Regions from separate parts of the Delftia sp. UME58 genome, predicted to be linked through region 1. Evidence: predicted binding sites of a transcription regulator. Region 1 holds the regulator's gene; each other region holds the start of a gene.

Region 1 (10,297 bases):
GCGCGAGCGCTCTTCCATGCGCGCCGTGGCCTGGTGGCGCAGTTGGTCGGGCAGCAGCATGCGCTGGAACTGGCGCGTGGTCCATTCGGTCTTGCTGCCTTTTTCCACGCCCGTGGTCTCGGTGCAGTTTTGCACCAGCACCGGGCCCATCAGCGTCTGGCGGCCGGCCAGGCTGGCGACCACGCCCTGCACGGCGTTGTCGCGGTTGCGTATGCGGTCCCGCACCACGTCGTGTATCAGGCCCAGGCCCAGCATCAAAAGGCCCAGCATGACCAGCAGGGCCACGCCTTTGGCAAGCAGTCGGTTCTTCATTCCACATCCCGTTCGTTGATCGTGGACGCAGTCTGGGCGGGGGCTGTGTGGCCGGAATGAAGTGTGTGAAGCGGGTGTGAAGTCGGATTCGCAGGGCCGATGTGGGTGTGTGTGGGGGCGTATGTGGGCGTCAGTGTGCCCGCAGTGGCCAGTTCAGCGTGACACGCAGCCCGGGCTGGGCGTTGGTGGCCTGCATGCTGCCGCCGTGCAGCAGCATGATGCGCAGCACGATGGACAGGCCCAGTCCAGTGCCGCTGCGCTCCCCGTTGGGGCGGGGGGTGGTGAAAAAGCGCTCGCCCAGCCGGCCCAGTAGGGCCTCGGGCACGCCGGGGCCGTGGTCGCGCACGCTGACGCGGCCGGGCTCCAGGTCCACGTGGATGCTGCTGCCCTCGGGGGCGAAGTCGATGGCGTTGCTGAGCAGGTTGCTCAGGGCCAGCACCACCAGATCCTGCTCCCAGGGGCCGCTGCTGTCCTGGCCTTGCAGCACCAGCTGGATGCGGCGTTGGTGCGCTGCGCCGTGCACTTGTGCCATGGCTTGCCCGGCACAGGCCTGCAGGCTGCAGGCCGTGTGCGGGTGCAGGGCGCGGCGCTGCTCCAGCTGGCTCAGTCGCAGCAACTGGTCCACGAGGTTTTGCAGGCGCTGGCACTGGTCCACCACCTGGCGCGCGAACAGTTCGCGGTCGGCCGATGGCAGGTCTTCCTGCAGCAGCTCGCCTGCGCCACGGATGGCAGCCACGGGGCTCTTGAGCTCGTGCGTGAGGGCGCGCACATAGCCTTCGATGTAGTCGCGCCCTTCCAGGCGGCTGCGCATGTTCTCCATGGCGCGGGCCAGCTCGCCCAGTTCGCCGGGCATGCGCGGGGCCTCGGGCATGGGGGGCGCCGTGGTGGGCGAGGCAGCCTCGTTGAGTGTGGGAGCCTGTACCTGCTGGGCATAGCTGCGCAGGCGCCGCACATGGATGACCAGCCACCAGGTGACGGCAAAGCCCACGCCGGCCGACAGCAGCAGGAACAGCAGGCCGCCGCGCAGCATCTTGCTTTCCGCGCTGTCCACGATCTTCTGCACCGAGTGGGCGGGCTTGGAGGCGGTGAGCACGCCCGCCACGCGGCCATCGACCATGATGGGTGCCGAGACATACATGACGCTGCTGGCCTCGTCGTTCTGCACCTCGCGCGTGGTGCGTGCGCCGTATTCGCCGCGCAGCGTGCGGTACACGTCGCGCCAGCGCGAGTAGTCGGCGCCCTGGTCCAGCCCGGCGGAGTCGAACAGCACCAGGCCCTTCTGGTCCGTGACGGTGACGCGCATGTCCAGGCTGGTCTTGCGTGCGTCCCAGATCCAGACCTTGACGGACTGGTTCGCATAGGCCTGCATGTGGTGCGCGAAGCGGCTGTCGGCGGGGCGCTGCTGCAGCACGCCGCTGGCCATGTCGTCGCTGGCCAGCGCGGCCAGGGCGTAGGCGGTCTCGACCAGGGTGTCCTCGGTCACCTTGCGCACGCTGGGCTTGACCTCGACCATGAAGACGCGCAGCACGAAGAATGCGGCCAGGCCGTTGATGACGAAAAAGGCGAAGAACAGCCGCAGTCCGAGGCGCATGGCGTGCTGCGGTGGCTCAGCCCGGCAGCGTCAGGCTGTAGCCCATGCCGCGGTGGGTGGTGATGAAGTCCTGCTGCGGCGCCTGGGCGCGCAGCTTGGCGCGCAGGGTCTTGACGTGCGTATCCACGGTGCGGTCCGTGCTGTCGCTGTCCTGGCCCCAGATGCTGTCGAGCAGGAACTCGCGGCTGAGGATGCGCCCGGGGCGCTCCAGCAGGCAGCGCAGCAGCTGGTACTCGCGCCGCGTGAGATCCAGCGCCACACCCTGCATGCGTACGCGCTGGCCCTGCTGGTCGATGCTGAACAGGGTGCCGGCGGGCGTCGGGCTGGTCGCTGCAGCGGGTTGCAGGCGCTGTGCGCGCCGCAGCAGGGCGCGGGTGCGGGCCACCAGCTCGCGCGGGCTGAAGGGCTTGGTCAGGTAGTCATCGGCGCCCAGCTCCAGGCCCAGTACGCGGTCCATTTCCTCGCCGCGTGCGCTGAGCACCAGCAGGGGCACGACGGCGCCGGCCTGGCGCAGCTCGCGGCACCAGTCCAGGCCGTTGCCATCGGGCAGGCCCACGTCCAGCAGCAGGGCATCGGGCGGCTGCGCCTGCCATTGCGCGCGTGCATCGGCCAGCTGCAGGCAGTGGCGCACGGCAATGCCGTCACGCTCCAGCGCATAGCAGACGGTGCGCGCGATGGCGGGGTCGTCCTCCACAAGCAGCACACGGGGGGCATTCGTCAACGGCGTGCCTTGCATCGCAGTGTTCCGGAGGCGGGGCCTGGCGCTCAGATGTCGTGCGCAAGCAAGTCGGCAGGCTTGAGCGTGGGCCGGCTGTCCAGCGATCGGTGCCGGCACAGCGTGGGCCAGCGCGGGGCGAAGTGCCGTGCCAGCTCCTCGACCAGGAAGACCGAGCGGTGCTGTCCCCCGGTGCAGCCTATGGCCACGGTGACATAGCTGCGGTGGTTGCTGGCCATCATGTCCAGCCAGGACTCCAGGAACTGCTGGATGTCGCGCCGCATCTGGTCCACGCCGGGCTGCTGGCGCAGGAACTCGGCCACGGGTGCATCCATGCCGGTCAGCGGGCGCAGCTGGGGTTCGTAGTGCGGGTTGGGCAGCATGCGCACATCGAACACATAGTCGGAATCCGAGGGCAGGCCGTGCTTGAAGCCGAAGGACTGGAAGACCAGGGTCATCTGGCCCACCGGGGCCGCAATCAGCTCCTTGATATAGCTTTGCAGCTGGGACGAGCGCAGGTGGCTGGTGTCGATGACATGCGACTTCTCGCGCAGGTCGCCCAGCAGCTCGCGCTCGTTTTCTATGTCCTGCACCAGGGCGCGGCGGCCTTCGGCGACCGGCCCCTGGGACAGCGGGTGGCGGCGCCGGGTTTCGGAGAAGCGCCGCACCAGGGTGCCCGTGGTGGCGTCCAGAAAGACCAGGTGGGGCACGACGCCCTGGCGCTGCAGCCGTTCCAGCTGACCGGGCAGGTGGGGCAGTCCGCCGGCGCTGCGCGCATCCATGGCGATGGCCACCTTGTTGCTGTGGCGGCCATGCTCCAGTTCGACGAAGGCGGACAGCAGCTCGGGGGGTAGGTTGTCCACGCAGTAGTAGCCGGCATCCTCCAGCGCATGCAGGGCGACGGATTTGCCCGATCCGGACATCCCGGTGATCAGCACGATCTCAAGCGACATGGCATCAGCCTCCATTGGTGTTGCGCGCGCCGTTGGCCGCACGTCCCGGCTTGGATCGTGCGCGTTCGGCATCGGCCGGTGGCCGCTGCCGGCCGGCCCGTCGCGGGGGCGGGCGGGGCGCGGGTGCCTGGCGCGCCATGGCCAGCATTTCGCGGGCATGGGCCATCGTGGTTTCGGACTGGCGCTCGCCACCCAGCATGCGCGCCAGCTCGGCCTCGCGTGCGGCGCTGTCCAGCGGCTGCACGGTGCTGAGCGTGCCTTGCCTTGCGCGCTGCTTGGCCACCAGGTAGTGCTGGTCGGCGCAGGCGGCAACCTGCGGCAGATGGGTGACGGACAGCACCTGGCGCGATCGACCCAGTGCGTGCATGAGGCGGCCCACGGTCTCGGCGACGGCGCCGCCCACGCCCGAGTCCACCTCGTCGAAGATCAGCGTGCCGGCCTCGCCCAGTTCGCTGGTGGTCACGGCAATCGCCAGCGAAATGCGCGACAACTCGCCGCCCGAGGCCACCTTGGCAATCGGCTTGGGACTGGCGCCCGGGTGGCCGGCGACCAGAAAGGCCACGCTGTCCACGCCAAAGGCACCGGGGGAGTCGGCCGTGGACAGGGCGGCCTCGAACAGGCCTCCTTCCATGCCCAGCCCCTGCATGGCCTGGGTGATGGCGCGCGACAGGCGCGGCGCGGCCAGGGCGCGTTGCTGCGACAGCACCCGGGCGCTGGCCTGGTAGTGCTGCTGCGCCGATTGCTCGGCGGCATGCAGGGCCTCGATGTCCACGGCGGCGTCCAGCTGCTGCAGTTCCTGGCGCCATCCGGCCAGCAGCGCGGGCAATTCATCGGGCGTGCGGCGGTAGCGGCGCGCCAGTTGCATCCACAGCGACAGGCGCTCATCGAGCTCGGCCAGGCGCTCGGGGTCCAGGTCGGCGCGGCGCAGATAGCTTTGCAGCGAATGGCGCGCATCCTGCGCCTGGGCCATGCATGAGGCCAGCACGTCTGCAATGTTCTGGAAGTCCGGCTCCAGGTGCTCCTGGTTCTGGATCAGATGGCTGGCGCGGCCCAGCGGGCTGATCACGCCGGCCTCGTCGTCTTCCAGCATCTGCAGCGTGGTCTGTGCCGCATCGATCAACGTCTGGGCATGGGACAGGCGCGTATGCTGGGCGTTGAGGTCGTCCCACTCGTCGGCCTGCGGGGCCAGCTTGTCGAGTTCGGTGATCTGCCACTGCAGCCGCTCGCGCTCGCGCTGCAGGCTGTCCTGGGCGGATTGCGCATGCTGCAGCGCCTGCCGGGCCTGGGACCAACGGCTCCAGCAGCCCTGGACCTCGCGGCTGTCGATGCCGGCATAGGCGTCCAGCAGGGCGCGCGCCGCATCGGGCCGCGTGAGGCTTTGCCAGGCATGCTGGCCGTGGATGTCGATGAGCTGCTCGCCCAGGGCACGCAGCTGCGTGGCCGTGGCTGGTGTGCCGTTGATCCAGGCGCGGCTGCGGCCCTGGGCGTCCACTGTGCGCCGCAGCAGCAGGCCGCTGTCCTCGCAGGCCAGGCCTGCGGCCTCCAGCCAGGGGCGCAGCCGTGCGCAGCCGTCGAACTCCACGCAGATATCGGCCTGGGTGCAGCCTTCACGCACCACGTCGGCGTCGGCGCGGGCGCCCAGGGCCAGCTGCAATGCGTCGATCAGGATGGATTTGCCGGCGCCGGTCTCCCCGGTCAGCACGGTGAAGCCCGCCTGCCAGTCCAGATCAAGGGCCTGCACGATCACGAAGTCGCGCAGAACGATGCGCTTGAGCGCCATGGTCAGGCGCCTCCCTCGTTCCAGCCCAGTTTCTTGCGCAGCGTGGCGAAGTAATTCCAGCCCTTGGGGTGCAGAAAGCGCACACTGTGGTGGGCGCGGCTCACGAGGATACGGTCGCCGTGCTGCAGCGAGGCCAGGGACTGCATGTCGAAATTGGCGCTGACATCGCGCCCGGCCACGACCTCGATCGTGACCTCGTTGGCATCGGACAGCACGATGGGGCGGTTGGACAGGTTGTGCGGCGCAATGGGTGCCATCACCCAGGCGGGGATGGACGGATGCATCATCGGCCCGCCCGCGGACAGCGCATAGGCCGTGGAGCCCGTGGGCGTGGCCACGATCAGGCCGTCGGCGCGCTGGTTGGAGACAAAGCGGCCGCCCACCTCGATGCGCAGCTCCACCATGCCCGAGGTGCCGCCGCGGTTGACCACCACGTCGTTCATGGCCAGGGCCTCGAACACGCACTGGCCGTCGCGGATCACGCGGGCGCACATCAGGGGGCGCAGGTCCTCCTCGTATTCGCCCTGTAGCATGGGCGTGAGCGTGGCCTCGAAGTCCTCCAGCGCGATGTCGGTGACAAAGCCCAGGCGGCCCTGGTTCACCCCGATCAGGGGCGTTCCGTATTGCGCCAGGTGCCGGCTCACGCCGAGCATGGTGCCGTCGCCGCCGACGACCAGGCCCAGGTCGCAATGCCTGCCCAGGCCATCGACATCGAGGGTGGGGTAGTCTGTGAGCCCTGCGTGCAGGGCCGATTGGGTATCGAGCACGACTTCGCAGCCCTGGCGCCTGAGGAAGTCCGCAATGCGCTCAAGCGCGTTGCTGGCATTCTCGGACGGGGCGCTTGCGCTGGGAGCGTGGTACTTCCCGATCAAGGCAACGTGGCGAAACGTGGACGTCATTTCCGGCAAATTACATCATTAAAATCATCACATGCTCGACGAACGTGCCAAGTTGTTGCTCAAAGCGCTGATCGAGCGTTATATCGCTGACGGCCAGCCTGTGGGCTCGCGAACCCTGTCGCGTGCGTCGGGGCTTGAATTGTCGCCTGCCACGATACGCAATGTGATGGCTGACCTCGAAGACCTGGGGTTGATCATCAGCCCGCACACCTCGGCGGGCCGCATTCCGACCGCCCGGGGCTACCGGCTGTTCGTGGACACCATGCTCACCGCAGACCGTGCCGATATCGTGACGCCCGAACTCGCGCCCGAGCAGCCGCAGAAAGTCATCGCCAACGCCGCCAACCTGCTGTCCAGCCTTTCCCAGTTCGTGGGTGTGGTGCTGGTACCGCGCCGCACCTCGGTGTTCAAGCACATCGAATTCGTGCGGCTGTCGGAGCGGCGCTTTCTGGTCATCATCGTATCGCCCGACGGTGACGTGCAAAACCGCGTCATCTTCACCGATGTGGACTACTCGGCCTCGCAGCTGATCGAAGCCTCCAACTTCCTCAACAGCCACTACGCGGGCCTGGCCATGGAAGAGGTGCGCGAGCGCCTCAAGGGCGAGGTGGAGCTGCTGCGCGGCGAGGTGGCCACGCTCATGCAGGCGGCCGTCAACATCGGCACGGAGGCCATGACCAGCGCCCAGGAAGACGTGGTCATCGCGGGCGAGCGCAACCTGCTGTCGGTCAGCGATTTCTCCAGCGACATGGGCAATCTGCGCCGCGCCTTCGACCTGTTCGAGCAAAAGACCCAGATCCTCAGGCTGCTGGATTTTTCCAGCCAGGCGGAAGGCGTGCGCATCTACATCGGCGGTGAAAGCCAGGTCGTGCCTTTCGAGGAGCTGTCCGTGGTCAGCGCGCCCTACGAGCTCGACGGCAAGGTGGTGGGCACGCTGGGCGTGATCGGCCCCACCCGCATGCACTACGACCGCATGATCCAGATCGTGGACATCACCTCCAAGCTGGTCAGCAACGCGCTGAGCCACAAGCGCTGAGTCCCGCAGGTTAGGCCCTACAATAGTTGTTTGCCATGGCGTGCATACGCGCTGCCTTGGTGAATCAGGGGCCTTAGCTCATGCTTGGTTAGAGCAGCGGACTCATAATCCGTTGGTGCCCAGTTCGACTCTGGGAGGCCCTACCATCCATTGGTATGGAAAGCCTGCCGCCCTTCCGGGCGGCAGGCTTTTTTGCTGGGCGCAGGGCTGCCGCATGGCGGGCCATCGCCCGGTTGCCGGTGGATGCGGCTGCCGGTTTTTTTGCAGAAATATGGCGCTTTTGTCCGGGAGCCCCAAAACCCGCTGCTACAATGCGAAGCGTTGCGGCTGTAGCTCAGCTGGATAGAGTACTTGGCTACGAACCAAGGGGTCGTGGGTTCGATTCCTGCCAGCCGCACCAAAAAACGCAAAGCCCTGAAGTTGAAAGACTTCAGGGCTTTTTCGTTTTCCGCATCCGTATCCCTGGGATGTCAGGTCAGGCCTGTTGCGCTTTCGGCAGCACGACGCTGAAGGCGCTGCCCTGGCCGGGCATGCTTTCTATCTCAAGCCGCCCGCCATGGCGGGCGGCCACGGTGCGCACGAAGGCCAGGCCCAGGCCCACGCCGTCGAGGTGCCGGTGATGGTCCAGGCGCTCGAACGGCTGGCTCAGCCGGGCGACGGCCTGCCCATCCATGCCGGGCCCGTGGTCCCGGATGGTGAGGCGGCAATGGCCTGCGTCCTGCTGCAGCAGGCATTGCACCGTGGCGGGGTTTGCCTGATCTGCACGCGCTCCGTATTTGATGGCGTTGCCGATCAGGTTGACGGCCGCGCGGTGGAGCATGCCCGCATCGCCCAGCACGGGGCATTCATGTTCGGGCAGGTGGAACTCCAGCTGCACGTGGGCCGCAGAGGCCTGGGCCCAGCAGCTTTCCACGGCCTGGTCCAGCACCAGGCCCAGGTCCAGCCGTTCCCGGCGCAGCGCCTGCTGCTGGGCGCGTGCCAGGTGCACGAAATCGTCGGCCAGCTGCAGGGAGGCCTGGGCATAGCCTTCGATGCGCGGCAGCAGGAGGCCGAGGTCGGGCGCCTGTGCGGCGCCGCGCTGCATCTCCAGCAAGGTGATGATGGAGGCCACGGGCGCACGGATGTCGTGCGAGATGAACTGCATGGCCTGGTCGCGCTGGGCCTGGGCGCTGCGCAGATCGCTGATATCGACCAGGGTGATCAGCCAGCCCGTGGTGGGAGGTGCCTCGAAGGTCTGGGTCAGCAGCATCAGGCTGCGTCCCATGGGGTCGCGCCCCTCGCTGCTGGGCGGCAGACCGTGGGCGGCAAGCGCCTCGTGCGTGAGCAAGGGCTGGCCGGCGGATGCGCCGGCTGCCGTGTCCAGGACCCGCAGGCCATCGAGCAGCCGAGGCAGGGCATCGCCGGCCCTGAGGCCATGCCCCAGGCTGCGCGCATAGGCGTGGGCTGCGGCATTGGCCAGCAGCACATGGCCCTGCCGGTCGCAGACAAAGGTGGGCGAGGGCAGCTGGCGCAGGCTTTCGCTGACGAAATGGTGCAGGGCGCGCAGTTGGCGCGAAGCCTGCTCCACGGCCGCGATGCGCTGGTCCAGCAGGTCGCCGCCCAGGCGCAGCGCGGTGGGCAGGCCCTGGCCCTGCAGGTCGCGCAGTTCCAGCGCCAGAAAGCGCGCGGCCGCGCGCAGGCGCAGCCAGCTCCAGAGCGGATAGGCCAGGGCCAGGCCCAGCAGGCCGGCTGCAGGGGCCGTCTGCACCTGCCACAGGCGCGGCGCAAGTCCGGCCAGCGAGAGGCAGGCCAGGGCCAGCAGCGCGCAGGCCAGCATGCCGCCGGAAGGGCCCAGCCAGGCCAGGGCCAGCAGGGCCAGCAGCACGGCTGCCGCATTGAGCGCGCGGTTGAGCGTGGCCGAAGCGGGATGCGCATGAGAGCCCTGCAGGCTGCCGTTGAGCACGTGGGCCAGCATCTCCACGCTGGAGATGGGCCGCGCGCTGGTGCCCAGTGGTGCGGTGAACCGGCTGCCCAGTCCGGCGGCCGTCGTGCCGATGAGCACGTATTTGCCGCGGAATGCGGCCGCAGGAATGCGGCCGCGCAGCACGTCGATGTAGGAATAGGTGGTGAAGGGCGAGCGGTCCCTGGCGCCTTGCTCCGGCCCGGCCTGTGCAAAGGCAATGATCTCCTGCTGGCGGCGCTGCCAGGAGGGTGCGTCGGGGTCCATGGGCGGCACGGGCTCCGGGCGGGCGCATGCGCGCCCGTTCTCGCCCACGCAATGCAGGGCCAGCGCCATGTGCCACCAGGGCTGCTGCGCACTGCCTTCGACGGCATGGAAGCTGCGCACGGCGCCATCGGCGTCCACGGGCAGCTGGGTATGGCCCAGCGCCGCTGCGGCCTGTGCGAAGGTCGGCAGCGGGCCGCTGCCTGGCGCCACGGGCAAGACGGTGCGGCCGCTGCGCTGCAGAACGCGCGCCAGCAGCAGGTCGTCGCCGGGGTAGTCCAGGTCTTCCTCGCTGAGCATCACGTCCAGGCCTATGGCGCGCGGCGGTGCCTGGCTGATGCGTTCCAGCAGGCCGGCGTGCAGAGCGCGGCGCCAGGGCCAGCGGCCAATGGCGTCGATGCTGGCATCGTCTATGGCGACGATGACGATGTCCTGCGATGCCTTGGGCCGGTGCAGCCAGCTGGCCGTGTCCTGGACGAAGCCGTTGATGCGGTCCAGCTGCCCGTCGCCGCCGAGCCAGAACACCAGGGACAGCAGGCCCGCCGCCAGCAGCAGCCAGTCCCGCCGCAGTCCACGGCCACGCGCTGGCGCTGGCTGCGCCGTCGTGGCGGGGCTGTCAGGCGGGGGCGGCAGGGTGGACAAGCGCGGTCAGGGAATGAACGGGCACGGCTACTGGCGCTGCAGGCGCTCTCCGTTGCCCGAATGCATCATCTCGCCGCTGGCATCGACGATCCAGCGGCCGGTGCGGAACTGGCGCGCGGCCGAGAAGTCGCTGCGCAGGCCGTTGGCATCCTCGATCTGCAGGCGC
Region 2 (10,297 bases), on a different contig from region 1:
CCGCTGCGCCCAGCAAATGCCCGGCGGCGGGCTGCTGGCCGTCAGCGGCCTGCCGCCCGCACGCATGGCCGCCCTGCTGGAGAAGACCGGGCTGGCCGTGGCCATACGCAACGGCCCCGAGAACCTCATCCTGGGCGGCCCCCATGCGGCGCTGGAGCAGGCGCTGGCGCTGGCGGCCCGCCAGGGCGCGCATGCCACCCGTCTGCGCGTGCAGGTGGCTTCCCACACCCCGTGGATGCGCCAGGCCGCCCAGGCCTTCGCACAGGACCTGGACCAGGCGGCCGTGCACGCGCCCGCCGTGGCGCTGTTCAGCAACACGGCCCGGCGCGTGCGTGACGCCGCAGGCGCCCGCACGGCCCTGTCCGAGCAGATAGCGGGCACGGTGCACTGGGACGACTGCATGGACAGCATTGCCGCGCGCCAGGTGCGGTGCGTGCTGGAAATCGGCCCCGGCCAGGCGCTGGCACGCCTGTGGAACCAGCGCCATCCGGACATTCCGGCCCGCTCCTGCGACGACTTCCGCAGCGCGGCAGCCATTGCCGGCTGGATAGGCCGGCACTGCGGGGACTGACGCCCCGGGGCCTTGCGCCTGAGCCTTTGCGCCGGAGCCTTTGCGCCGGAGCCTTTGCGACTGAGGCTCTGCGCCGGTTTCGTGACCCCCTTGATTTCTAGACCCAGGAGACAACCACCATGAGCCAAGACCTTGCACCGTCCCTTGCACCTTCCTATCCCCCATCTGCAGAGCTGGCCCGCAATGCGCGCGTGAGCGGGCGCGCCGCCTACGACCGGCTCGTCGCGGAGGCGGACGCCGACCCGCAGGCGTTCTGGGGCCGGCTCGCACGCGAGTTCGTCGCGTGGAAGCGCCCGTTCACACGCGTGCTCGATGAAAGCCGCGCCCCGTTCTACGAATGGTTCAATGACGGCACGCTCAACGCCAGCTGGAACTGCCTGGAGCGCAACATCCAGCGGGGGCTTGGCGAGCGCACGGCCCTCATCTTCGAAGCCGATGACGGCGCGGTGACGCAGGTGACCTATGCGCAGCTTCTTGTGCGGGTCAATCGCCTGGCCAACGCCCTGCGCAGCCTGGGTGTCGGCAAGGGCGACCGCGTCGTCATCTACATGGCCATGTCGATCGACGGCGTGGCCGCCATGCAGGCCTGCGCACGCATAGGCGCCATTCACTGCGTGGTGTTCGGCGGCTTCTCCGCCACGGCGCTGCGCGACCGCATCGCGGACACGGGGGCCTGCGCCGTCATCACGGCAGACCAGCAAGTGCGGGGAGGACGGCAATTGCCCCTCAAGAGCATCGTGGACGAGGCCCTGGCCCAGCCCGGCTGCGAGCAGGTCCGCCACGTGCTGGTGGCACGGCGCACGGGCGGCGCCATCGCCATGCACCAGCCCCGGGACCTGTGGCTCGACGAAATCACCGCAGCCCGGAGCGATGTCTGCGAACCGGAATGGGTGCAGGCCGAGCATCCGCTGTTCCTGCTCTACACCTCGGGCTCCACCGGAACCCCCAAGGGCGTCCAGCACGCCACGGGAGGCTATCTGCTGCATGCCGCCGTGACCTGCGCCTGGACCTTCGACCTCCAGCCCTCCGATGTCTTCTGGTGTACGGCGGACATCGGATGGGTGACCGGCCATACCTATATCGCCTACGGCCCGCTGGCGCTGGGCGCCACCCAGGTGGTGTTCGAGGGCGTGCCCACCTACCCGGACGCGGGACGCTTCTGGAAAATGATCGAGGCCCACGGGGTGACGGTCTTCTACACGGCGCCCACGGCCATTCGCTCGCTGATCAAGGCCGCCGACGCCGATGCGCAGGTGCATCCCGCGCGCTACGACCTGGGCAGCCTGCGCATCCTGGGGTCCGTGGGCGAGCCGATCAATCCCGCCGCCTGGCACTGGTACCACGAGCAGGTGGGCGGGGGCCGCTGCCCCATCGTCGATACGTTCTGGCAGACGGAGACGGGCGGGCACATGATCACGCCGCTGCCCGGCGCCACGGAACTGGTGCCGGGCTCCTGCACGCTGCCCTTCCCGGGCATTGCCGCCGCCGTGGTGGACGAGGCCGGCAACGAGCTGCCCTGGGGCGACAGCGGCATCCTGGTGATCAAGCGCCCCTGGCCCTCCATGATCAGGAACATCTGGGGCCATCCCGAGCGGTTTGTCGCCAGCTACTTTCCCGAAGAGTTCAAGGGCCGCTACTACCTGGCGGGAGACGGCGCGGTCCGCGATGCGCGCACCGGCTACTTCACCATCACCGGCCGCATCGACGATGTGCTGAACGTCAGCGGCCACCGCATGGGCACGATGGAGATCGAGTCCGCCCTGGTGGCCATGACCGACCTGGTGGCGGAGGCCGCCGTCGTGGGCCGGCCCGACGACACGACGGGAGAGGCCATATGCGCCTTCGTCGTCCTCAAGCGTTCGCGGCCCAGCGGCGCCGAGGCGGCCGACATCGCCAGGCTGCTGCGGGAGTGGGTGGCCAAGGAGATCGGGCCGATCGCCAAGCCCAGGGACATCCGGTTCGGGGACAACCTGCCCAAGACCCGCAGCGGCAAGATCATGCGGCGATTGCTGCGCAGCATTGCACGCGGCGAGCCCATCGTGCAGGACACCTCCACCCTGGAGAACCCGGCGATCCTGGAGCAGCTGTCACAGGCCTGCTGAAGGCCGGGCGGCAAGCCACAGGCGATGCAGCGCCGTCAGGCCGCGAGACCCGCGAGGCAGCTCGGCCGCTCAAGCATCCCAGATGCTGGAGAACAGTTGCCGGGCGCGGCCCGCAGGGCCTGGTGGATTACGGTTGCGGCAAGCCCGGCACGGTGGTATCCAGCGGCGAAGCTGCAGCCGGCCTGCTGCAACTGGGCCGGCAGATTGAAAGCCTGCTGGAAAAACTGTAATGCTCTCCCGGCAATATGCGCCCACCGCTGGCAAGCAGGGTTTCCAAAAATCGCTCAGACTAGGCACAAACGACTTTTGGCACTCCAAAAATGAGTGCAACCGTCTGAAAAACCCACGGAACTTTGGCTTTAGCACTCGGTCATAACGAGTGCTAATATGAAGGAATGGAAGAAAGGAACTCTGCAATGACAAACGCCTCCGGCTCCATTGCGACCACCTTGGCACCCGCTAACCCCTGGGCCCTGGTGCCGCCTCTGGGCAATCTGGATGCCTACATTTCCGCGGTCAACCGCCTGCCCATGCTCACCCTCGAGGAAGAGCAGGACTATGCCCGCAAGCTCAAAGAACACAGCGATCTGGACGCCGCAGGGCGTCTGGTGATGTCCCATCTGCGCCTGGTGGTTTCCATCTCGCGCCAGTACCTGGGTTACGGCCTGCCGCACGGCGACCTGATCCAGGAAGGCAACGTGGGCCTGATGAAGGCTGTCAAGCGCTTCGACCCCGATCAGAACGTGCGCCTGGTGAGCTACGCCATGCACTGGATCAAGGCCGAGATCCACGAGTACATCCTCAAGAACTGGCGCATGGTCAAGGTCGCCACGACCAAGGCCCAGCGCAAGCTGTTCTTCAACCTGCGCTCCATGAAGCAGGGCCTGAAGTCCGACGCCGCCATGGCCGAGGACGGCGCCATGCTGCGCGATACGCTGACCTCGGGCGAGATCGACGCCGTGGCCGAGAAGCTCAACGTCAAGCGCGAAGAAGTCATGGAGATGGAAACGCGCCTGGCCGGTGGCGACGTGCTGCTGGATCCCTCGCCCGGCGACGATGGCGAACAGGCCTTCGGCCCCATCGCCTACCTGGCCGATGGCGCACACGAACCCACGGCCATGATCGAGTCGCGCCAGCGTGACCATCTGGCCACCGACGGCATTGCCATGGCGCTGGAGTCGCTGGATGACCGCAGCCGCCGCATCGTCGAGGAGCGCTGGCTCAAGGTCAACGACGACGGCTCGGGCGGCATGACGCTGCATGAGCTGGCCGCCGTCTACGGCGTGAGCGCCGAGCGCATCCGCCAGATCGAGGTGGCTGCCATGAAGAAGATGAAGAAGGCCCTGGCCGAATTCGCCTGATGGCCTGACGGCCTGGGCTGACAAGCCGCTTCAAGACAAACCCGGATAATCTCCGGGTTTTTTATTGCCCGCAGCCTTTGCGGCCCACACGCCCCCATGCCCGCCAGCGCCATCTCGCCATTACGCCGCCTCTTCGCCAATGCCTTGGCCACAGCCCTGGCCTCGGCCCTGCTGCCTTGCGCTGCCGTGGCGGGCGACGACTGGCCCAGCAAGCCGCTGCACCTGATCGTCGGCTTTCCCGCCGGCTCCTCCCCCGACCTCACGGCGCGCGCCCTGGCCGAGCCGCTGGAAAAGCGCCTGGGCCAGCCCGTCATCGTCGAGAACAGGGTGGGCGCAGGCGGCAACATCGCGGGCGAGCAGGTGGCCCGTGCGCGCGACGGCCATACCTTCAGCGTGATGATCAACGGCAACCTGACGATTGCCCGCCTGCTCAACCCCGCTGTGCGCTACGACCCTGTGAAGGATCTGCAGCCCGTCAGCCTGATCGGCGTGGCGCCCCTGGTGCTGGTGGCTCCGGCCGGCGCGCCCGAGGGCCGCGCCTTCCTGGAGGCCGCTGCCCAGGCTGGCAGCCGCTGGAGCTACGGTTCCCCAGGCGTGGGCACGGTGGGCCACCTGGGCATGGAGCTGCTCAAGAGCCGCTCCGCGCTCAGGCCCGAACACATCCCCTACCCCGGCTATCCGCAGGTGTTCAACGCCATCCAGGGGGGCGACCTGCAGCTGTCCATGCTGCCGCCCGCACTGGCCATGGCCCAGGTGCAGGCCGGCAAGCTGCGCGGCGTGGCCGTGACCTCGGCCGCGCGCAGCCCGCTGGCGCCGGGACTGCCCAGCCTCAAGGAGCTGGGCGTGGGGGATTTCGATCTGGAGATCTGGAACGCCGTGGCCGCGCCCAAGGCCATGCCTGCGGCCCATGTACAAAAGCTGGCCGAGGCGGTGGGCGAGATCGTGCGCTCGCCCGAGATGCGTGCACGCCTGGCCGCCCAGGGCTGGCAGGCTGTCGGCAGCTCGCCCGAGGGCCTGGCCCTGCGCATACGCCAGGACGTGACGGCACTGGGCCGCATCATCCGCGAACAGGGAATCCACGCGCAATGACGTGCTCGATCACACTGCCATGACCGCTGCCCAAGCCTTCACCGAACTCAACGCCTGGCAGGTCATGGCCTGGGGCCTGCTCTTCTTCGGCGTGCTGTACACGGCCGGCGGCTGGGGCATGACGGCGCTCACGCGCTGGCTGCAGCGGCGCGGCACGGGCCGCGTGCTGGACACGCGCCCGCTCAAGCCCGACCAGTTGCGCCGCGAATGGCGCCAGTCGCTGCATTCGGTGCTGATCTTCGGCATCGGCATGATCGTGCCCTGGGGCCTTCTGCAACTGGGCTGGGCGCGGCTGGAGCCCGATGCAGGCCCCTGGCGCATCGCCATCGAAATCGTGGTGCTGCTGATCTGGAACGATGTGCATTTCTGGATCAACCACCGCCTGCTGCACACGCGGCTGCTGGGGCGCTTTCATGGTGACCACCACCGCTCCATCGTCACCACGCCGTGGTCCACCTACAGCTTTCATCCCGTCGAGGCGCTGATGCTGGGCAACGTCATCCTGCTGCCCATGGTGGTGCATGACTTCAGTTTCTGGTCGCTGGCCTCGGTGCCGGTACTCAGCCTGCTGCTCAACGTCATAGGCCACTCCAACTACGACTTCTTCCCCGGGGTGTCCGACACGCATGCGCTGGCCGCCAGCCGGCGCCACCATCTGCACCATGCCCGGCCCAATGGCAACTACGGCTTTGCGCTGGCCTTCATGGACCGGCTGATGCGCACGCGCGTGGCACTGCCCCCCACGGCCCGGCCCAGGACTGAATGAGCCGACCGACCGCCCGCCACATCCAGCCACGGCTGCCCCGGCTGCGCCACTGGCGCGACCTGCAGTCGCTGGCCTATCTGGTGGCGCTGCCGCTGATCGTGTGGTGGCAGTGGCGGCATGGCTGGAACCTGTGGCTCTACGGGATCGAACTGTTCCTCACGCTGGGCGTGGGCGTCATCCACCACAACCACACGCATTTGCGCATGTGGCGCGGGCGCTGGACCAATCGCTTCACGGACTACTGGCTGACCCTGCTGCAGGGCCACCCGACCTTTGTGTTCTGGCCCGCCCATGTGGCCAACCACCACCGCTTCCGCCATGGCCCGCGCGACATGGCACGCACCTACCGCTTCGGCGGCGACCACAACCATCTGCTGGGCTACCTGCTCCACCCGCTGCAGGCCGGCTGGGTGCTGTACCCGCTGTTCCTGCGCTGGCTGGGACAACTGCGCCGGCACTGGCCCGGCGCCTTCCGCTACTGCATGGGCCAGTATCTGCTGTGGCTGGGCAGCTGGGCGCTGCTGCTGTCGCTGGATTGGCAAAAGGCCTTGCTGCTGGTGATCGTTCCCCAGCTGCATGGCCTGCACTGGCTGCTGGCCACCAACTATCTGCAGCACGCCCATGCCGATGGCCGGCCGCTGACGCGCGGCCAGCGGATGGACAGCGCCACGCCACTGAACTACGCGCGCAACTTCGAGGGCTGGGTCAATCCGCTGCTGTTCAACATCGGCCTGCACACGGCCCACCACGAGCGGCCCCAGGCCCACTGGTCCGAGCTCACGCGCCTGCACAGCGAACACTACCGCCAGCGCGTGGCCCCTGCGCTCAACGAAGGCGGACTGCTACCCTACATGGCCCGCGTCTTCGTGCTCGGCACGGTCTGGCCGCCGGCGCGCACGCGTGCGCAAATGCCTTCCGGAACATACGACTGATACGACCCTGAACCCATGCCCGTCGCCTATTCCAATGTCTATCTGCATGCCGCAGGCATGTTCCTGCCCGGTGAACCCGTGGACAACGCAGGCATGGATGCCTACGTGGCGCCGCTCAACCGCCTGTCCGAGCGCCTCAAGCGCCGCATCCTGGCCGAGAACGGCATTGTCCAGCGCCACTACGCCATAGACGCCGAAGGCCGCACCGTCCACAGCAACACGGCCATGGCCGCCCAGGCCATCCATGACTGTCTGGTACAGGCCGGGCGTGCGCTGGGCGATGTCGGCTTCCTGGCCAGCGGCTCCTCGGGCGGCGATGCCCTCATGCCCGGCTTTGCCAACATGATCCAGGGAGAGATGGCCGCGCCGCCCATGGAGACCCTGTCCGTGCACGGCGTCTGCGCCGCCAGCGTGGGCGCGCTGCAGGCAGCGGCCCAGGCCGTGGACCGCGCGCCCGACTCGCTGGCCCTGGCCGTGGCCAGCGAAATGCCCTCGCGCCTGTTCAAGCGCTCGCGCTTCGCGGCCCAGGGATACGACACGGATTTCGACGCCCACTTCCTGCGCTGGATGCTGTCCGATGGCGCAGGCGCCGTGCTGCTGGGCGGCCCGCAGGCCCTGCCCCATGCACCCGGCCTGCGCCTGAAGCTGCGCTGGACGCACCTGCGCAGCTTTGCCGGCGACTACCCGGTCTGCATGCAGCTGGGCCTGACGCCCGACCGTGCCACCAGCCACCTGGACTTTGCCGCCTGGGGCGATGCCGAGGCCGCAGGCGCGCTGTCGCTGCGCCAGGACATCCGCCTGCTGCCGCACCTGTTCGATGTCTGCATCCACGAATACGCCCACCTGGCCCACACGGGCTGGGTGCCCGGGCGCGGCATCGACCATTTCCTGTGCCACTACTCGTCCGAGCGCTTCATCCCCGTGGTCGATGAGTTGCTGGGCAAGGCCCAGCTCGGCATCCCGCGCGAGCGCTGGTGGAGCAACCTGGCCTGGCGCGGCAACACGGGCGCGGCCTCCATCTTCGTGATGCTGTCCGAGTTCCTGCGCACGCAATCGGCGCGCCTGAAGCACGGCGACACCGTGCTGTGCTTCATTCCCGAATCGGGCCGCTTCACGGCCGGCTACATGCTGCTGGAAGTGGAGGATGCGGCCCAGGCTCCCACCGCCACCCGGGCCACGGCCGCAGCACGCAGTGCCACCGCCGAAGCTCCCGCTGCTCCGGACCTGCTGCCCGATGCCTCCACCATCGCCCCGCCCCATGACCCGGACCAGGCGCCGGCCGCGCTGGCGCCGCTGCTGACCGAGCTGGCCAGCCTCTGGCAGGACTATCGCTCGCGCGTGTGGCGCACGCCGCTGCTGCAGCGCATACGCACAGGCAGGCTGCAGACCGCCGACTACGTGCGCTGGATGAGCCACTGGGTTCCCCAGGTGCGCGAGGGCAGCCTGTGGATGCGCGAGGGCGCGGCCTCGCTGACCGGCGAACACGCGGCGCTGGCCGCACTGATCGACGTGCATGCGGGCGAGGAGCAGAACGACTTCCGCATCCTGCACGAGGACTACCTCAAGGCCGGCGGCACCGAGACCGACCTCACACGCCTGCGCCGCAACCCCGGCGGCGAGGCGCTCAACGCCTACCTGCACGGCCTGGCCGCCACGCCCAATCCGGTCGGCCTGCTGGGCGCCATCTACATCATCGAAGGCACGGGCCAGCGCATCGTGCCCAGACTGCTGCCGCTGCTGCGCGCCAGCCTGCCGCTGCCGCCCGATGCCTTCCGCTTCCTGGAATACCACGGCGCCAACGACGAACACCACCTGGAGCGCTGGCTCATGGCCGTGCAGATGGTGATGGCGCTGGACGACACAGGCGGTAACGGCGGCACGGCGGCGCAGGCCATCGTGCGTACCGCGCGCCACACGGCGGGGCTGTACCTGATGCAGTTCGAGCATGTCCTGCCCGAGGAGCACTGATGCAACCCCCAGACTTCATCGAACCGCCCCACGACGAGCGCGACCCCAGCCCCTGGCGCGCGCTGTACCTGGACCAGAGCACGCCGCTGCCCGACGACGTCAAGGCCGCCTGGCTGCGTGACTGCAGCAGCGGCTCGCGCCAGTACCTGCTGCCCTTCCTGCGCCCGCTGGCACGCACCAGCATCGTGCTCATCCAGGTCCTCAAGGTGCTGCTGCCGCGCAACTGGGCGCACTCCAGGCTGCTGCACCGGCTGCTGGCCTTCAGCATGAACCGCTTCGTCTCGCCCGAGGCCAACTGGCTCATCCTGCGCCATTTCCACCTGGGCTCGCAGATCCTGGCCTTTGTCGCGGCCAACGCGCCCACGCCCGTGGCCACCACGCCGCTGGAGCCGGGCGGCATCGACGACATCAAGGACGACCTGTTCCTCAGGCACGACCTGAACCTGTTCAACTTCGTCATCCGCCTGAACAACGCCCTGCGCGCCGCAGGCCAGGAACTGCAGCCCGTGGCCGAGCCCGACTTCGCCATGCTGCGCAACCCGCCCCTGCGCCTGGAGGACATGCCGCGCGGCCGCCTGAACCTGCTGGACCTGCAAAGCGCCATCGAGGTCTACACGCCCGTCTACCAGCTGCTGCTGACCGACAACGACTTCTGGCGCGCCAGCAACTCGCTGCAGCTGGACGAAACCGTGGCCATCTATGCGGCCAAGATCCTCGCCTCGCCCGAGCACCTGGTCATGCTCAACAACAAGCACCCGCTGGTGCCCCTGTCCACCCTGCGCGCCGGCCACCGCCTGGTGCTGCACGGCCTGTCCACCGAAATGCTGCACTGCCTGCTGATGAAGGTCGCCGGCGGCGACATCCCGCTGCCCGCACGCGAACTGGCACGCATGCGCGAGGCGGCCCGCACCCACGGCAGTGACAGCAGTGACGGCAGCGGCAGCAGTGACAGCAGCGCCAACAACGCCGACAGCACCGCAGCCGTCTGACCCAGGTCAAGGAACAGCGGCAGATGGCCGCCATCCCGCACGAAACGCGTTACATCACGTTGCATTCAACGGCATAGCCCGCTAGCCTGCACGGCTTCTCCCGGGGCGCGCCGCCCGGGTCCATTGCCGGTGCCCTGGGTGGCTTTCTGCCCGCCCAGGCTGCGGCGCATCCTAGCCTGCGTGCCATGCCATCGTCGTCCTCCACGCCTTCAGCGGTTCGCTGCAGCGAATGCATGCGTTCGTCCCATTGCCTGCTGGGCCAATTGCCCGAGCCCGCATTCCGTCAATGGCTGCCGCATATCCGGGAACGCGGCCTGGCCAAGGGGCACAGGCTTCAGGCGCAGGGCAGCGTCGCCCATGAATTCCAGGTGATCAAGATCGGCTTCGTACTGGCCATGCGCCAGGGCGCCGACGGCGTGGCACGGCCCGTGGCACTGTTCGGCAACGGCCATGCGCTGGGCAGCCCGGGCTGGCTGCAGCAGCCCTCGGCCATGCACTTCGAGGCGCTGGGCCCCGGCC
Region 3 (10,297 bases), on a different contig from region 1:
AGGATACCCGCAACCGCTCCTGCTAGCGCAAGGGTGTGCTCGTCACGGAATGCCCTGCGCAAGGCATTTTGCAGCGCGTCCAGCACCACCGCGTTGTTCGCAAGGGTTGCGCCGGTGGCAAGTGGCGGCACGATGGGATGGACGTACGGGTAGCCATTGTGCGGGTTTGGCAGACCGGCTTTGGCTCTCAATGGCCACGCGTAGGCGTTCATCGCTGCCGGCAGACTCGCATAGTGACGGTGCCCGACAGTGAAGGGCACCGGTTGCCCTTGTAGGCTTAGCGCGAGCCAGTCCCGAAAACTTGCTACCTCGCCGACCAAGTACTGGTTTCGATTCATCGCTTGTCCATTGTTGGGCGTCGCCCGGTTCTAAGGCACTCCGAGCCGGTCGCTCCTGAACGCCGCCTCGTGGCCGACAGCTGCACTTGTGCGAGGCAAGCCTTTCTACGGGGCGCTAAGCGCTCCTCGTGTCTCGCATCAGTCTCGCTGCAGCGGGGGCATGGCGGCCGCGAAGTCCCCGGGAGCGCGTTACTCAGGCTCGATTTGAGCCATCCAAGCGATTCTCACCACTTATCGCGCCAGTGTGGCAGGGCGGCCGAGCGCTCAACCCCCTCATAGGTCCTCGCTAGAGGCTTCACTCCTTATCCGCGCCCGACCTGGTCAAGGCCCTCTTTAGGACTGGCCTGTCATCGCGCCACGAAGGCGGAGCACTCCGCAGAGGTCACCAGCCGAGGCTTCGGTCCTCGTTCGCGCCTGATCTAGGGCAGTCACTCTGCACGGCTGGCTGATCTTGGGTGCGCTCAGCCCTGCGGCCAGGGCGCCCTCAATGCGAGGTTAGGACACAGCCCGCAAGCATGGTGAGTCAGCGCCAGCGTTTCGCCGGAAGTTCTGTGTGCTCCAGCAGGCCGCGCGTCGCCGCTGGCCAGCGCGGGCGCCCAGAAGAAACTAAAGATCAGTGGCGGAAAAACTAATGTGTAGTGGCGTTCCGCACGCACACACTGCGGCACATCCGACCCTACCCCTTGAAACCTGGCCGAATTGCCTTATTATTAGCACTCGTTGGGAATGAGTGCTAACAGTCCTCTGTTCCACATTGCTTCGAATGCCGGCCCGCCGGGCCGGCAAGTCTTTGTTTCAACTTTGTTGATGATTTAGGAGTTGGTATGAACCTGCGTCCCCTGCACGATCGCGTGATCGTGAAGCGCCTCGAGAACGAAACCAAGACGGCTTCGGGCATCGTGATCCCCGAGAACGCCGCCGAGAAGCCCGACCAGGGCGAAGTGCTGGCAGTGGGCCCCGGCAAGAAGAACGACAAGGGCGAAGTGATCGCTCTGAACGTGAAGGTCGGCGACCGCGTTCTGTTCGGCAAGTACAGCGGCCAGACCGTCAAGGTCCATGGCGACGAACTGCTGGTGATGAAGGAAGACGACCTGTTCGCAGTCGTCGAAAAGTAATCCGCGCTTCGAAACCGCACTTTCCAACTGAATCCGGAGAATTGAAATGGCAGCAAAAGACGTAGTTTTCGGCGGCGAAGCACGCGCCCGCATGGTTGAAGGCGTGAACATCCTGGCCAACGCGGTCAAGGTCACGCTGGGCCCCAAGGGCCGCAACGTGGTGCTGGAGCGCTCCTTCGGCGCCCCCACCGTGACCAAGGACGGTGTCTCGGTCGCCAAGGAAATCGAACTCAAGGACAAGCTGCAGAACATGGGCGCCCAGCTCGTGAAGGAAGTGGCCTCCAAGACCAACGACATCGCCGGTGACGGCACGACCACCGCCACCGTGCTGGCACAGGCCATCGTCCGCGAAGGCACCAAGTACGTGGCCGCCGGCCTGAACCCCATGGACCTGAAGCGCGGCATCGACAAGGCTGTCGCCGCCCTGGTGGAAGAGCTGAAGAAGCAATCCAAGGCCACCACCACCTCCAAGGAAATCGCCCAGGTCGGCTCGATCTCCGCCAACTCCGACGAATCCGTGGGCAGCATCATTGCCGAAGCCATGGACAAGGTCGGCAAGGAAGGCGTGATCACCGTTGAAGAAGGCAAGTCGCTGGCCAACGAACTCGACGTCGTCGAGGGCATGCAGTTCGACCGCGGCTACCTGTCGCCCTACTTCATCAACAACCCTGAAAAGCAGGTTGCCCTGCTGGACAACCCCTTCGTGCTGCTGTTCGACAAGAAGATCAGCAACATCCGTGACCTGCTGCCCACGCTGGAAGCCGTGGCAAAGGCCGGCCGTCCCCTGCTGATCATTGCAGAAGACGTCGAAGGCGAAGCCCTGGCAACGCTGGTGGTGAACACCATCCGCGGCATCCTGAAGGTTGTGGCTGTCAAGGCTCCTGGCTTCGGCGACCGCCGCAAGGCCATGCTGGAAGACATCGCCATCCTGACTGGCGGCAAGGTCATCGCTGAAGAAGTGGGCCTGGCGCTGGACAAGGTGACCCTGGAAGACCTGGGCCAGGCAGTGCGCATCGAAATCGGCAAGGAAAACACCACCATCATCGACGGTGCTGGCCAAGCTGCTGAAATCGAAGCCCGCGTCAAGCAGATCCGCATCCAGATCGAAGAAGCCACCAGCGACTACGACCGCGAAAAGCTGCAAGAGCGCGTGGCCAAGCTGGCTGGCGGCGTTGCCGTGATCAAGGTTGGCGCTGCCACCGAAGTCGAGATGAAGGAAAAGAAGGCCCGCGTTGAAGACGCCCTGCACGCTACCCGCGCTGCTGTGGAAGAAGGCATCGTGGCCGGCGGCGGCGTGGCTCTGCTGCGTGCCAAGCAAGCCGTGGGCGACCTGAAGACCGGCGATGCCGAGCAAGACGCCGGCATCAAGCTGATCATGAAGGCCATCGAAGCGCCCCTGCGCGAAATCGTGGCCAACGCCGGTGGCGAGCCCTCGGTGGTGGTCAACGCCGTGCTGAACGGCTCGGGCAACTACGGCTTCAACGCTGCCAACGACACCTACGGCGACATGCTGGAAATGGGTATTCTGGACCCGACCAAGGTGACGCGTACGGCCCTGCAGAACGCCGCTTCCGTGGCATCGCTGCTGCTGACGACCGAAGCCATGATCGCCGAGTCTCCCAAGGCTGAAGGCGGCCCTGCCATGCCCGACATGGGCGGCATGGGTGGCATGGGCGGCATGGGCATGTAATTGCCCGCCGCAACCGGGCAGGCCTTGCGCCATGCCCGGTTTGCCCAGCAAGACAAAGGCCGCCCTCGGGCGGCCTTTGTCATTGCACGAACGCTTTTGCCGATGTCTTTCAGGACACGGCCTGGCCCCAGGCCCGGCCCAGGCGCGCCACGGCCTCGGTGATCTGGGGCACGGTGGGCGCCGCATACGACAGGCGCATGCACAGGCCGGCCTTGTCTGCCGCATCGGCCGGGAAGAAGGCCTTGCCCGGCACATAGAGCACGCCCTGCTCCACCGCTGCCGTGAACAGCGCACGGGCCAGGGCCTGGGAGTCGCCCGCAAGCCGCTGCGGCGGCAGCAGCCGGGCCCAGACGAACATGCCCCCCGCAGGCCGCACGAAGCGGATCTGATCGCCCAGGGCCGACTGCATGCCAGAGCACAGCGCATCCATGCGCGCCGCGTACTCGGCGCAGGCCTGGGCCAGCTGGGGCGCATAGCGGCCCGAGCGCAGATAGTGCGCGGCGATCATCTGCGCCAGCGGCGAGGTGCACAGGTCGGCCGTCTGCTTGGCGATGGTGCAGCGGCGCAGCAGCTGGGCGTCGGCCAGCATCCAGCCGATGCGCAGCGCAGGCGCCACGGTCTTGGACAGGCTGGACAGGTAGACCACGGGATTGGCCTGGGCGCCGCACAGCGCCAGGCCCGTTTCGTAGATCGACGGTTCGCGCTGGCCGCTGAAGCGCAGCTCGCCATAGGGGTCGTCCTCGACGATGACAAAGCCATGCTCGCGTGCCAGCTCCACCAGGGCCGTGCGCCGCGCCGCGGGCAGCAGGGTGCCACCCGGGTTGGAGAAGTTGGGCACGGTGTAGAGCAGCTTGGGGCGACGCGCATGGGGCCACTGCGCCAGCAGGCGGGCCAGGGCCTCGGTGTCCAGGCCCTGCTCGTCCGTGGGCACGGCAACGACCTGTGCCTGGGCCAGCTTCAGGGTCTGCAGCGTGGCCGGGTAGGCGGGCACCTCGACCAGCACCGGATCGCCGGGCTCGACCAGCACCTTTACCAGCAGGTCGAAGGCCTGCTGCGAGCCCGTGGTCACGATCATGTCGGCCGGCGTGCAGGCAATGCCGCGCGTGGCGCACAGCGCGGCCAGGGCTTCGCGCAGCGCAAGCTGGCCTTCGCTGGCGCCGTACTGCAGGCTGGTGGCGGCATCCTGCTGCAGCGCGGCCACGGCGGCCTGCTGCAAACCTTCGGCATCGAACAGGCTGGGCGATGGATAGCCTCCGGCCAGCGAGAGCATGCCGGGACGGCTCAGGTAGGGAAACAGCTCGCGGATCGGCGAGCCTTCGGGCTGTGCGAACAGCGGGTTGAACAGATGGGCGGTGGGCGACGACGCGCCCTGGTCTGCGGTGCTCATGAAGGCCTCCGGCAAATGGCAAAAACAAAGGGGCGCACGCGCAGGCCTGGCGCCTGTGCATGCGCCCCGGGGAAGGGGATCGACGGTGGCGGGCTCAGCCCGGGTCGGCGCTTATGCGGCGACCTTGGTGGCCTGGCCGCGCAGCGCGCTGCGCAGCTGGTCGATGGATCGCTGCTGGGCCTGCTCGTACAGCGCGATCTCGTCATGCACGCGGGCACCCAGGTCGGCCTCGAAGGCCTGCTGGGCCGCATGGGCCGCGTACTGCTTTTGCTCTTCGCCGCCCAGGTTGGACTGGAAGATGCCGGCCGCGCTCACGGGCAGGAAGTCTTCGTAGACGATGGGCTCGGCCTGGGCCAGGCCGCGGGTGACCAGCGCGTCCAGGTCGGACGCGGCGGCCGCTGCGGCCTCGCCTGCGGCCAGGGCGGCGCCCTCGTCGCTCAGCGTGAAGCGGTAGAAGGCCAGGTCTTGCCGGCGCAGTTGCTCATGGGTGTCGGGGAAAGCCTCGAAGACCTGGGCCAGGCGGCTGCCGTAGTCGGGTGCGGCACTGCCCGCGCTGCCCATGTCGCGCACCTGGGCCAGCAGCTGGTCGTAGAGCGCGCGGCCCTTGCGCGTGAGCGCCACGCCGCGCTGCTCGATCTCGCCGAAGCGCGCCGTGTGCGAGCCCGCGCCCGTGGCATCGCCCGCAAAACGCACGATTTCCTTGAGCGCCTTGAAGCTGGTCTGGCGCAGCAGGATGGGGCAGGCGCGGCGCGGCGGGCCTTCGACCACGTCCTTGGCGTCCATGCCGCGCTCGGGCATGGCGGCCTGGGCCGCGTCGATGTCCAGGGTGCGCGGCGTCAGGTGGTTGATGTGCGGACCCTTGAAGCAGACCACGTCGGCGATCAGGCGGTGGGCCTTGTGCAGCGCGTCGTAGGTGGCGCCGTCCACGGTGGATTCGCTGTGCCAGCGAAAGGTCTCCAGCGCCTCGCGCACGAATGCGTCGGCATCGGCGTCGGCCAGGCCGCCATGGGCCTCGGCCTGGGCGATCAGCGCCAGCGCGCGTTCGGTGAAGATGCTGCGTTGCGCCAGGATGGCACCCGCCTGGGCCCGCAGCGCCTCGTCGGCAATCAGGTCCAGGCGCAGCAGCGAGGTGAAGACGCGGAAAGGGTTGGCCAGCAGCGCCGCATCGCCCACGGGACGGAAGGCCGTGGAGTGCACGGGCACGCCGGCCACCGACAGGTCGTAGTAGCCCACGGGCTCCATGCCCATGATGGCGAACAGGCGGCGCAGCATGGACAGCTCGGCCGCCGTGCCCACGCGGATGGCGCCGTGGCGCTCCACGCCCAGGCGGGCAAGCTCGCCGCTGCGCTGCATCCGGGCCAGCAGCGCGGGCTCGGCCTGCAGCGTGCGCTGGTTGATGTCGGCCACGAGTTCGATCAGCGTGCCGTACTGTGGCACTTCATCGCGGTACATCTCGGACATGGCGCTGGAAAACCGTGCGCGGATCTCGTCGGAGGGCACGAAGGTGTGGGCAGGCGTAGAGGACATGGTGCTCGTGGGGACTGAAGTTGGAGCCACAGGGCAGCCCTGCGGCGGGGTGGATTCCTGGCACGCATGCTAGGTCTGCGCCTTGAGCCTGGTCAAACGATAATCAGGCCCATAGGTCATTCCCAAACAGAATGCCCCCTCCCACGATTGCCCCACCGCCCTCCGCCATGCTGCTGTCCCGCCGTTTCCTGCCCCCCATGTCCCTGCTGTGCGCCTTCGAGGCGGCGGCCCGGCACCAGAGCTTCACGGCAGCCGCGGCCGAGCTGCACCTGACGCAAAGCGCCGTCAGCCGCCAGATCCGCGCACTGGAGGAGCGGCTGGAGGCGGAACTCTTTGTGCGCGAGCGCCAGACCGTGCGGCTCAGTCCGGCCGGCCAGGCCTATGCCCAGGAGATACGCGGCGCGCTGATGCGCATCTCCACCGCCACGCTGGGCTTTCGGGCCAACCCGCGCGGCGGCAGCCTGAACCTGGCCATCCTGCCCACCTTCGGCACGCGCTGGCTGGCGCCGCGCCTGCCGCAGTTCTTCAGCGCCCACCCGGGCATCACCATCAACCTGACGACGCGACTGTCCCAGTTCGACTTCCAGCTCGAAGCCGTGGACGCCGCCATCCATTTCGGCCTGCCGCACTGGCCGGGCGCCGAGCTGGCCTTTCTGATGAGCGAGACCGTGGTGCCTGCCTGCAGCCCCGCCCTGCTGGCCCAGCATCGCTTTGCCCAGCCCCAGGACCTGCTGCAGGCGCCGCTGCTGCACCTGGCCTCGCGCCCCGATGCCTGGCAGCGCTGGCTGTCCGTGCACCATGCGCCCATGGCCGAGGGCCAGGGCATGCTGTTCGACCAGTTCGCCACCGCCGCCCAGGCCGCCATCGCCGGCGTGGGCGTGGCCCTGCTGCCGCGCTTTCTGATCGAGCGCGAACTGGCCCAGGGCGACCTGGTGCGTGCCCTGCCCCATCTGCCCGAGATGGAAAGCGCCGAGCGCTACTACCTGGCCTGGCCCACGAGCCGCGGCAACTACCCGCCGCTGCAAAGCCTGCGCGAGTGGCTGCAGCAGGCGGCCCAGGATTTCATGCGGGACGGCCCGCAGCCCTGACGCCCGCAGCGCCTGCCACCAGCGCCTGCAGCGCGGCCACCGGCAGCTGCCCGGCCAGGCCGATGGCCACGATGGCGGGCACCTGCTGCTGCGCGGGCGCGGGCGCTGATGCGGCACGCAGCCGGCCGCTGCGCCCGGCAAACTGAAGCTCGCTCCACTGGCCCGCCCCGGTCTGCACCACGCCCTTGAGCCGCAGCACGCCAGCCGGCATGGCCTGCAGCCACGCCTGCAGGGCCGTCTCGGACAGCATCCCGGGCGGCTGGCAGGACCAGGTCTCGAACTGCCGGCCATGCATGGGGCGCGCAGTGCTGGCACCCCATGAGACCTCCCGCACGCCACGCAGCAGGGCTGCGCCGCTGAGCAGTTCCACGGGCACCCGGGCTTCGTGCACATCGCAGCGTTGCGCGGCTGGCGCGTGGCTGGCTATCCAGCCGTGCACGCGCTCCAGGGTCCGGGCATCGGCCAGATCGGTCTTGTTGACGATGACCAGATCGGCCCTGGCCACCTGGCGCTGCAGCGTGTCGGCCAGCAGCGGATCGGCCGCCTGCCCGGGCAGGGCAGCGGCATCGACGACCACGATGACGCCGTCCAGCGCCAATGCGGGATCGGCCAGGCCCAATTGGGCAATGCGCCAGGGATCGGAGACGCCGCTGGCCTCGACCACCACGGCGTCGAAGCGCTCGCGCTGCTGCAGCACGCCGATCAGGGCCATGGAGAGGTCGTCACCGATCTGGCAGCACACGCAGCCATTGGTCAGCGCGATGGTGTCGCCGCTGTGGGCCTTGATCAGGCCGGCATCGATGTTGAGCGCACCGAAGTCGTTGACCAGCACGGCCAGCCGCTGGCCATCCGCATGGCGCAGCCAGTGGTTGAGCAGCGTGGTCTTGCCGGCGCCCAGGAAGCCGCCGATGACCGTGAACGGCAGCCGCTGTCCCATGTCATGCCGCCTTGAAGACGCGCCCGGACAGCACCGTGCCCCAGACCCGGAGGTCCTTGAGCACCATGGGGTCCAGGGACAGCGGATCGTCTTCCAGCACGCAGAAGTCGGCCCGCTTGCCACATTCGATGCTGCCGATCTCGTGGTCCATCTTCAGCGTCCAGGCCGCGCCCAGCGTGACGGCATGCAGGGCCTGGGCCACGGTCAGGCGCTCGGCCGCGCCCAGCACGCGGCCCTTGGGCGTGATCCGGTGGACCGCGCACCAGGCGGTGAACAGCGGCCCCAGCGGCGTGACGGGCGCATCCGAATGGATGGCCAGCGGCACGCCGGCGGCCAGCGCGCTGGCGCAGGCATCGAGCCGCATGGCCCGGTCCGCCCCCATGGTCATCTCGTAGTGCTGGTCGCCCCAGTACCAGAGGTGGTTGGCGAACAGGTTGGCGCACAGGCCCAGCGCCGCCATGCGGCGAAACAGCGGCGCATCGATCATCTGGCCATGCTGCAGCGTATGGCGGTGGTCGGGCCGGGGCGCGCGGGCCAGCACGCGGCCTATGGCGTCGATGGCGGCTTCGCTGGCCTCGTCGCCATTGGTGTGCGTATGGATGAGCAGGCCTGCGCGGTGGTAGGTCTCGAAATCGGCCTCGTACTGCGCGGGCGCGGTGACCCAGATGCCGTTGGGCGCGCCGTTGTAGTGACCGGGCCAGCGCAGGCGCGCCGAAAAGCCCTGGATGGAGCCGTCCAGCATCATCTTGACCAGGCCGTAGCGCAGCCGGTCGGTGTTGCGATCCATGAGCGTGCGCACATGCTCGGCGCCTGCCTGGGCGCCATGCGTGCCGTGGAAGGCCTGGAAGGCCGGCAGGATGCGGATGGGCACCTGGTCATCGGCCAGCGCGGCCTCCAGCACGCGGCAGTCCTGCTCGCCCAGCCGGTTGACCAGGTCGGTGGCCGTGGTCACGCCCTGGCGGCAGGCCAGGCGTGCGAAGGAGCGCACGCCTGCCTCGGTCATGGGCGCCAGCAGCCCGGCCTCGCCGATCTTGCGCAGCACCAGGAACATGGCGGCCGGTTCCTGCAGCTCGCCCGTGGGCTCGCCGGCCAGGGCGTGGCCGGGTGCGAAGCGCACCACGCCCTCGACCTCGTTGTCGCGCGTGATCTCGGCCAGGCGCAGCATGGCGCTGTTGACGTTCATCAGATGGCCGTTGGCGTGCGAGATGACGACGGGACGGCCTGCGGCGGCCCGGTCCAGGTGCTCCACCGTCATGCGCTCGCCGCCAAAGTAGATGGGATCGAACCCCCAGGCGATCAGCGGCTGGCCGGTCGGCAGGCCCTGCGCATCCATGCGCGCCGCCACCTCGGCCAGGCGGTCCACCACGGCATCCATGGAGCGCAGGCCGGGCCAGGTCTTTCCGTCGGGGTCGCGCCGGTCGAACCAGCCCGTGTATGTCCAGTCCCACATGCTGCCTTCCTTGAGATGGCAGTGGCCCTCGACCAGCCCGGGCAGCAGCACCTGGTCCGCAAAGCGATCGTCGATGCGGCACTCGCCCCAGGCCGTGCAGCGCGCCAGGTCCCCGACCGCGAGGATGCGCCCGTCGCGCACGGCCACATGCGTGGCCTCGGGCTGCATGGGGTTCATGGTGATGATCTTGCGGGCGACGTAGACGGTGATGCTCATGGTGGCGGGTACTCCGGATTCAAAGGGCCAGCGGCGCGCGCGGCACGCCATCGATGTGGTCCACGCGGATGCAGCGCACCCAGTGGCCGGGTGCGGCTTCGCGCAGCGGTGGCGCCTCGGCCGAGCACGCAGGCACGGCCACGGGGCAGCGCCCTGCGAAGCGGCAGCCTGCAGGCGGGTTGATGGGACTGGGCGGATCGCCGGCCAGCCGTATGCGCCGCGCCGCGCGCTCGCGCCCGCCGCGCACCGTGGGCACGGCCGACATCAGGGCCACGCTGTAGGGGTGCAGCGGCCGCGCGAAGAAGGCCTGGCGCGGTGCGCGCTCCACGATCTGGCCCAGGTACATGACGGCGATGTCGTCGCAGATGTGCTCGACCACGGCCATGTCGTGCGAGATGAACAGGTAGCTCAGGCCCAGCTCGCGCTGCAGCCGCGCCAGCAGGTTGAGGATCTGGGCGCGGATGGCGATGTCCAGCGCCGACACGGGCTCGTCGCAGACCACGAGTTCGGGCCGCGTGGCCAGGGCGCGCGCGATGTTGATGCGCTGGC

The links. Region 1 encodes HrcA, which represses chaperone genes, less so after heat shock. Its sites were predicted from a motif close to TTAGCACTCNNNNNNNNNGAGTGCTAA; they were not measured.
Region 2: rpoH (RNA polymerase sigma factor RpoH) is a predicted target of HrcA. The motif match lies at 3,033-3,059, and genes of this name have one in related genera.
Region 3: A9976_RS14215 (co-chaperone GroES) is a predicted target of HrcA. The motif match lies at 1,049-1,075, and genes of this name have one in related genera.

Annotation. Positions count from the first base shown of each region.
Region 1 is NZ_LZZV01000055.1:353,567-363,863, reverse strand. Features, by position in the region: gene creD (cell envelope integrity protein CreD) at 1-312, opposite strand, end outside; gene creC (two-component system sensor histidine kinase CreC) at 443-1,903, opposite strand; gene creB (two-component system response regulator CreB) at 1,920-2,639, opposite strand; gene rapZ (RNase adapter RapZ) at 2,669-3,571, opposite strand; gene recN (DNA repair protein RecN) at 3,576-5,351, opposite strand; gene A9976_RS17190 (NAD kinase) at 5,354-6,250, opposite strand; gene hrcA (heat-inducible transcriptional repressor HrcA) at 6,282-7,286, shown strand; tRNA gene A9976_RS17180 (tRNA-Ile) at 7,354-7,432, shown strand; tRNA gene A9976_RS17175 (tRNA-Arg) at 7,610-7,686, shown strand; gene A9976_RS17170 (CHASE2 domain-containing protein) at 7,762-10,131, opposite strand; gene A9976_RS17165 (FecR domain-containing protein) at 10,159-10,297, opposite strand, start outside.
Region 2 is NZ_LZZV01000038.1:27,497-37,793, reverse strand. Features, by position in the region: gene A9976_RS11550 (acyltransferase domain-containing protein) at 1-571, shown strand, start outside; gene acs (acetate--CoA ligase) at 691-2,673, shown strand; gene rpoH (RNA polymerase sigma factor RpoH) at 3,090-4,034, shown strand; gene A9976_RS11535 (tripartite tricarboxylate transporter substrate binding protein) at 4,131-5,123, shown strand; gene A9976_RS11530 (sterol desaturase family protein) at 5,143-5,889, shown strand; gene A9976_RS11525 (fatty acid desaturase) at 5,886-6,821, shown strand; gene A9976_RS11520 (3-oxoacyl-[acyl-carrier-protein] synthase III C-terminal domain-containing protein) at 6,837-8,789, shown strand; gene A9976_RS11515 (DUF6999 family protein) at 8,789-9,778, shown strand; gene A9976_RS11510 (Crp/Fnr family transcriptional regulator) at 10,012-10,297, shown strand, end outside.
Region 3 is NZ_LZZV01000052.1:255,573-265,869, forward strand. Features, by position in the region: gene A9976_RS14210 (hypothetical protein) at 1-338, opposite strand, end outside; gene A9976_RS14215 (co-chaperone GroES) at 1,163-1,453, shown strand; gene groL (chaperonin GroEL) at 1,500-3,143, shown strand; gene A9976_RS14225 (PLP-dependent aminotransferase family protein) at 3,253-4,530, opposite strand; gene A9976_RS14230 (VOC family protein) at 4,642-6,057, opposite strand; gene A9976_RS14235 (LysR family transcriptional regulator) at 6,225-7,145, shown strand; gene A9976_RS14240 (GTP-binding protein) at 7,120-8,082, opposite strand; gene A9976_RS14245 (amidohydrolase) at 8,084-9,748, opposite strand; gene A9976_RS14250 (ABC transporter ATP-binding protein) at 9,768-10,297, opposite strand, start outside.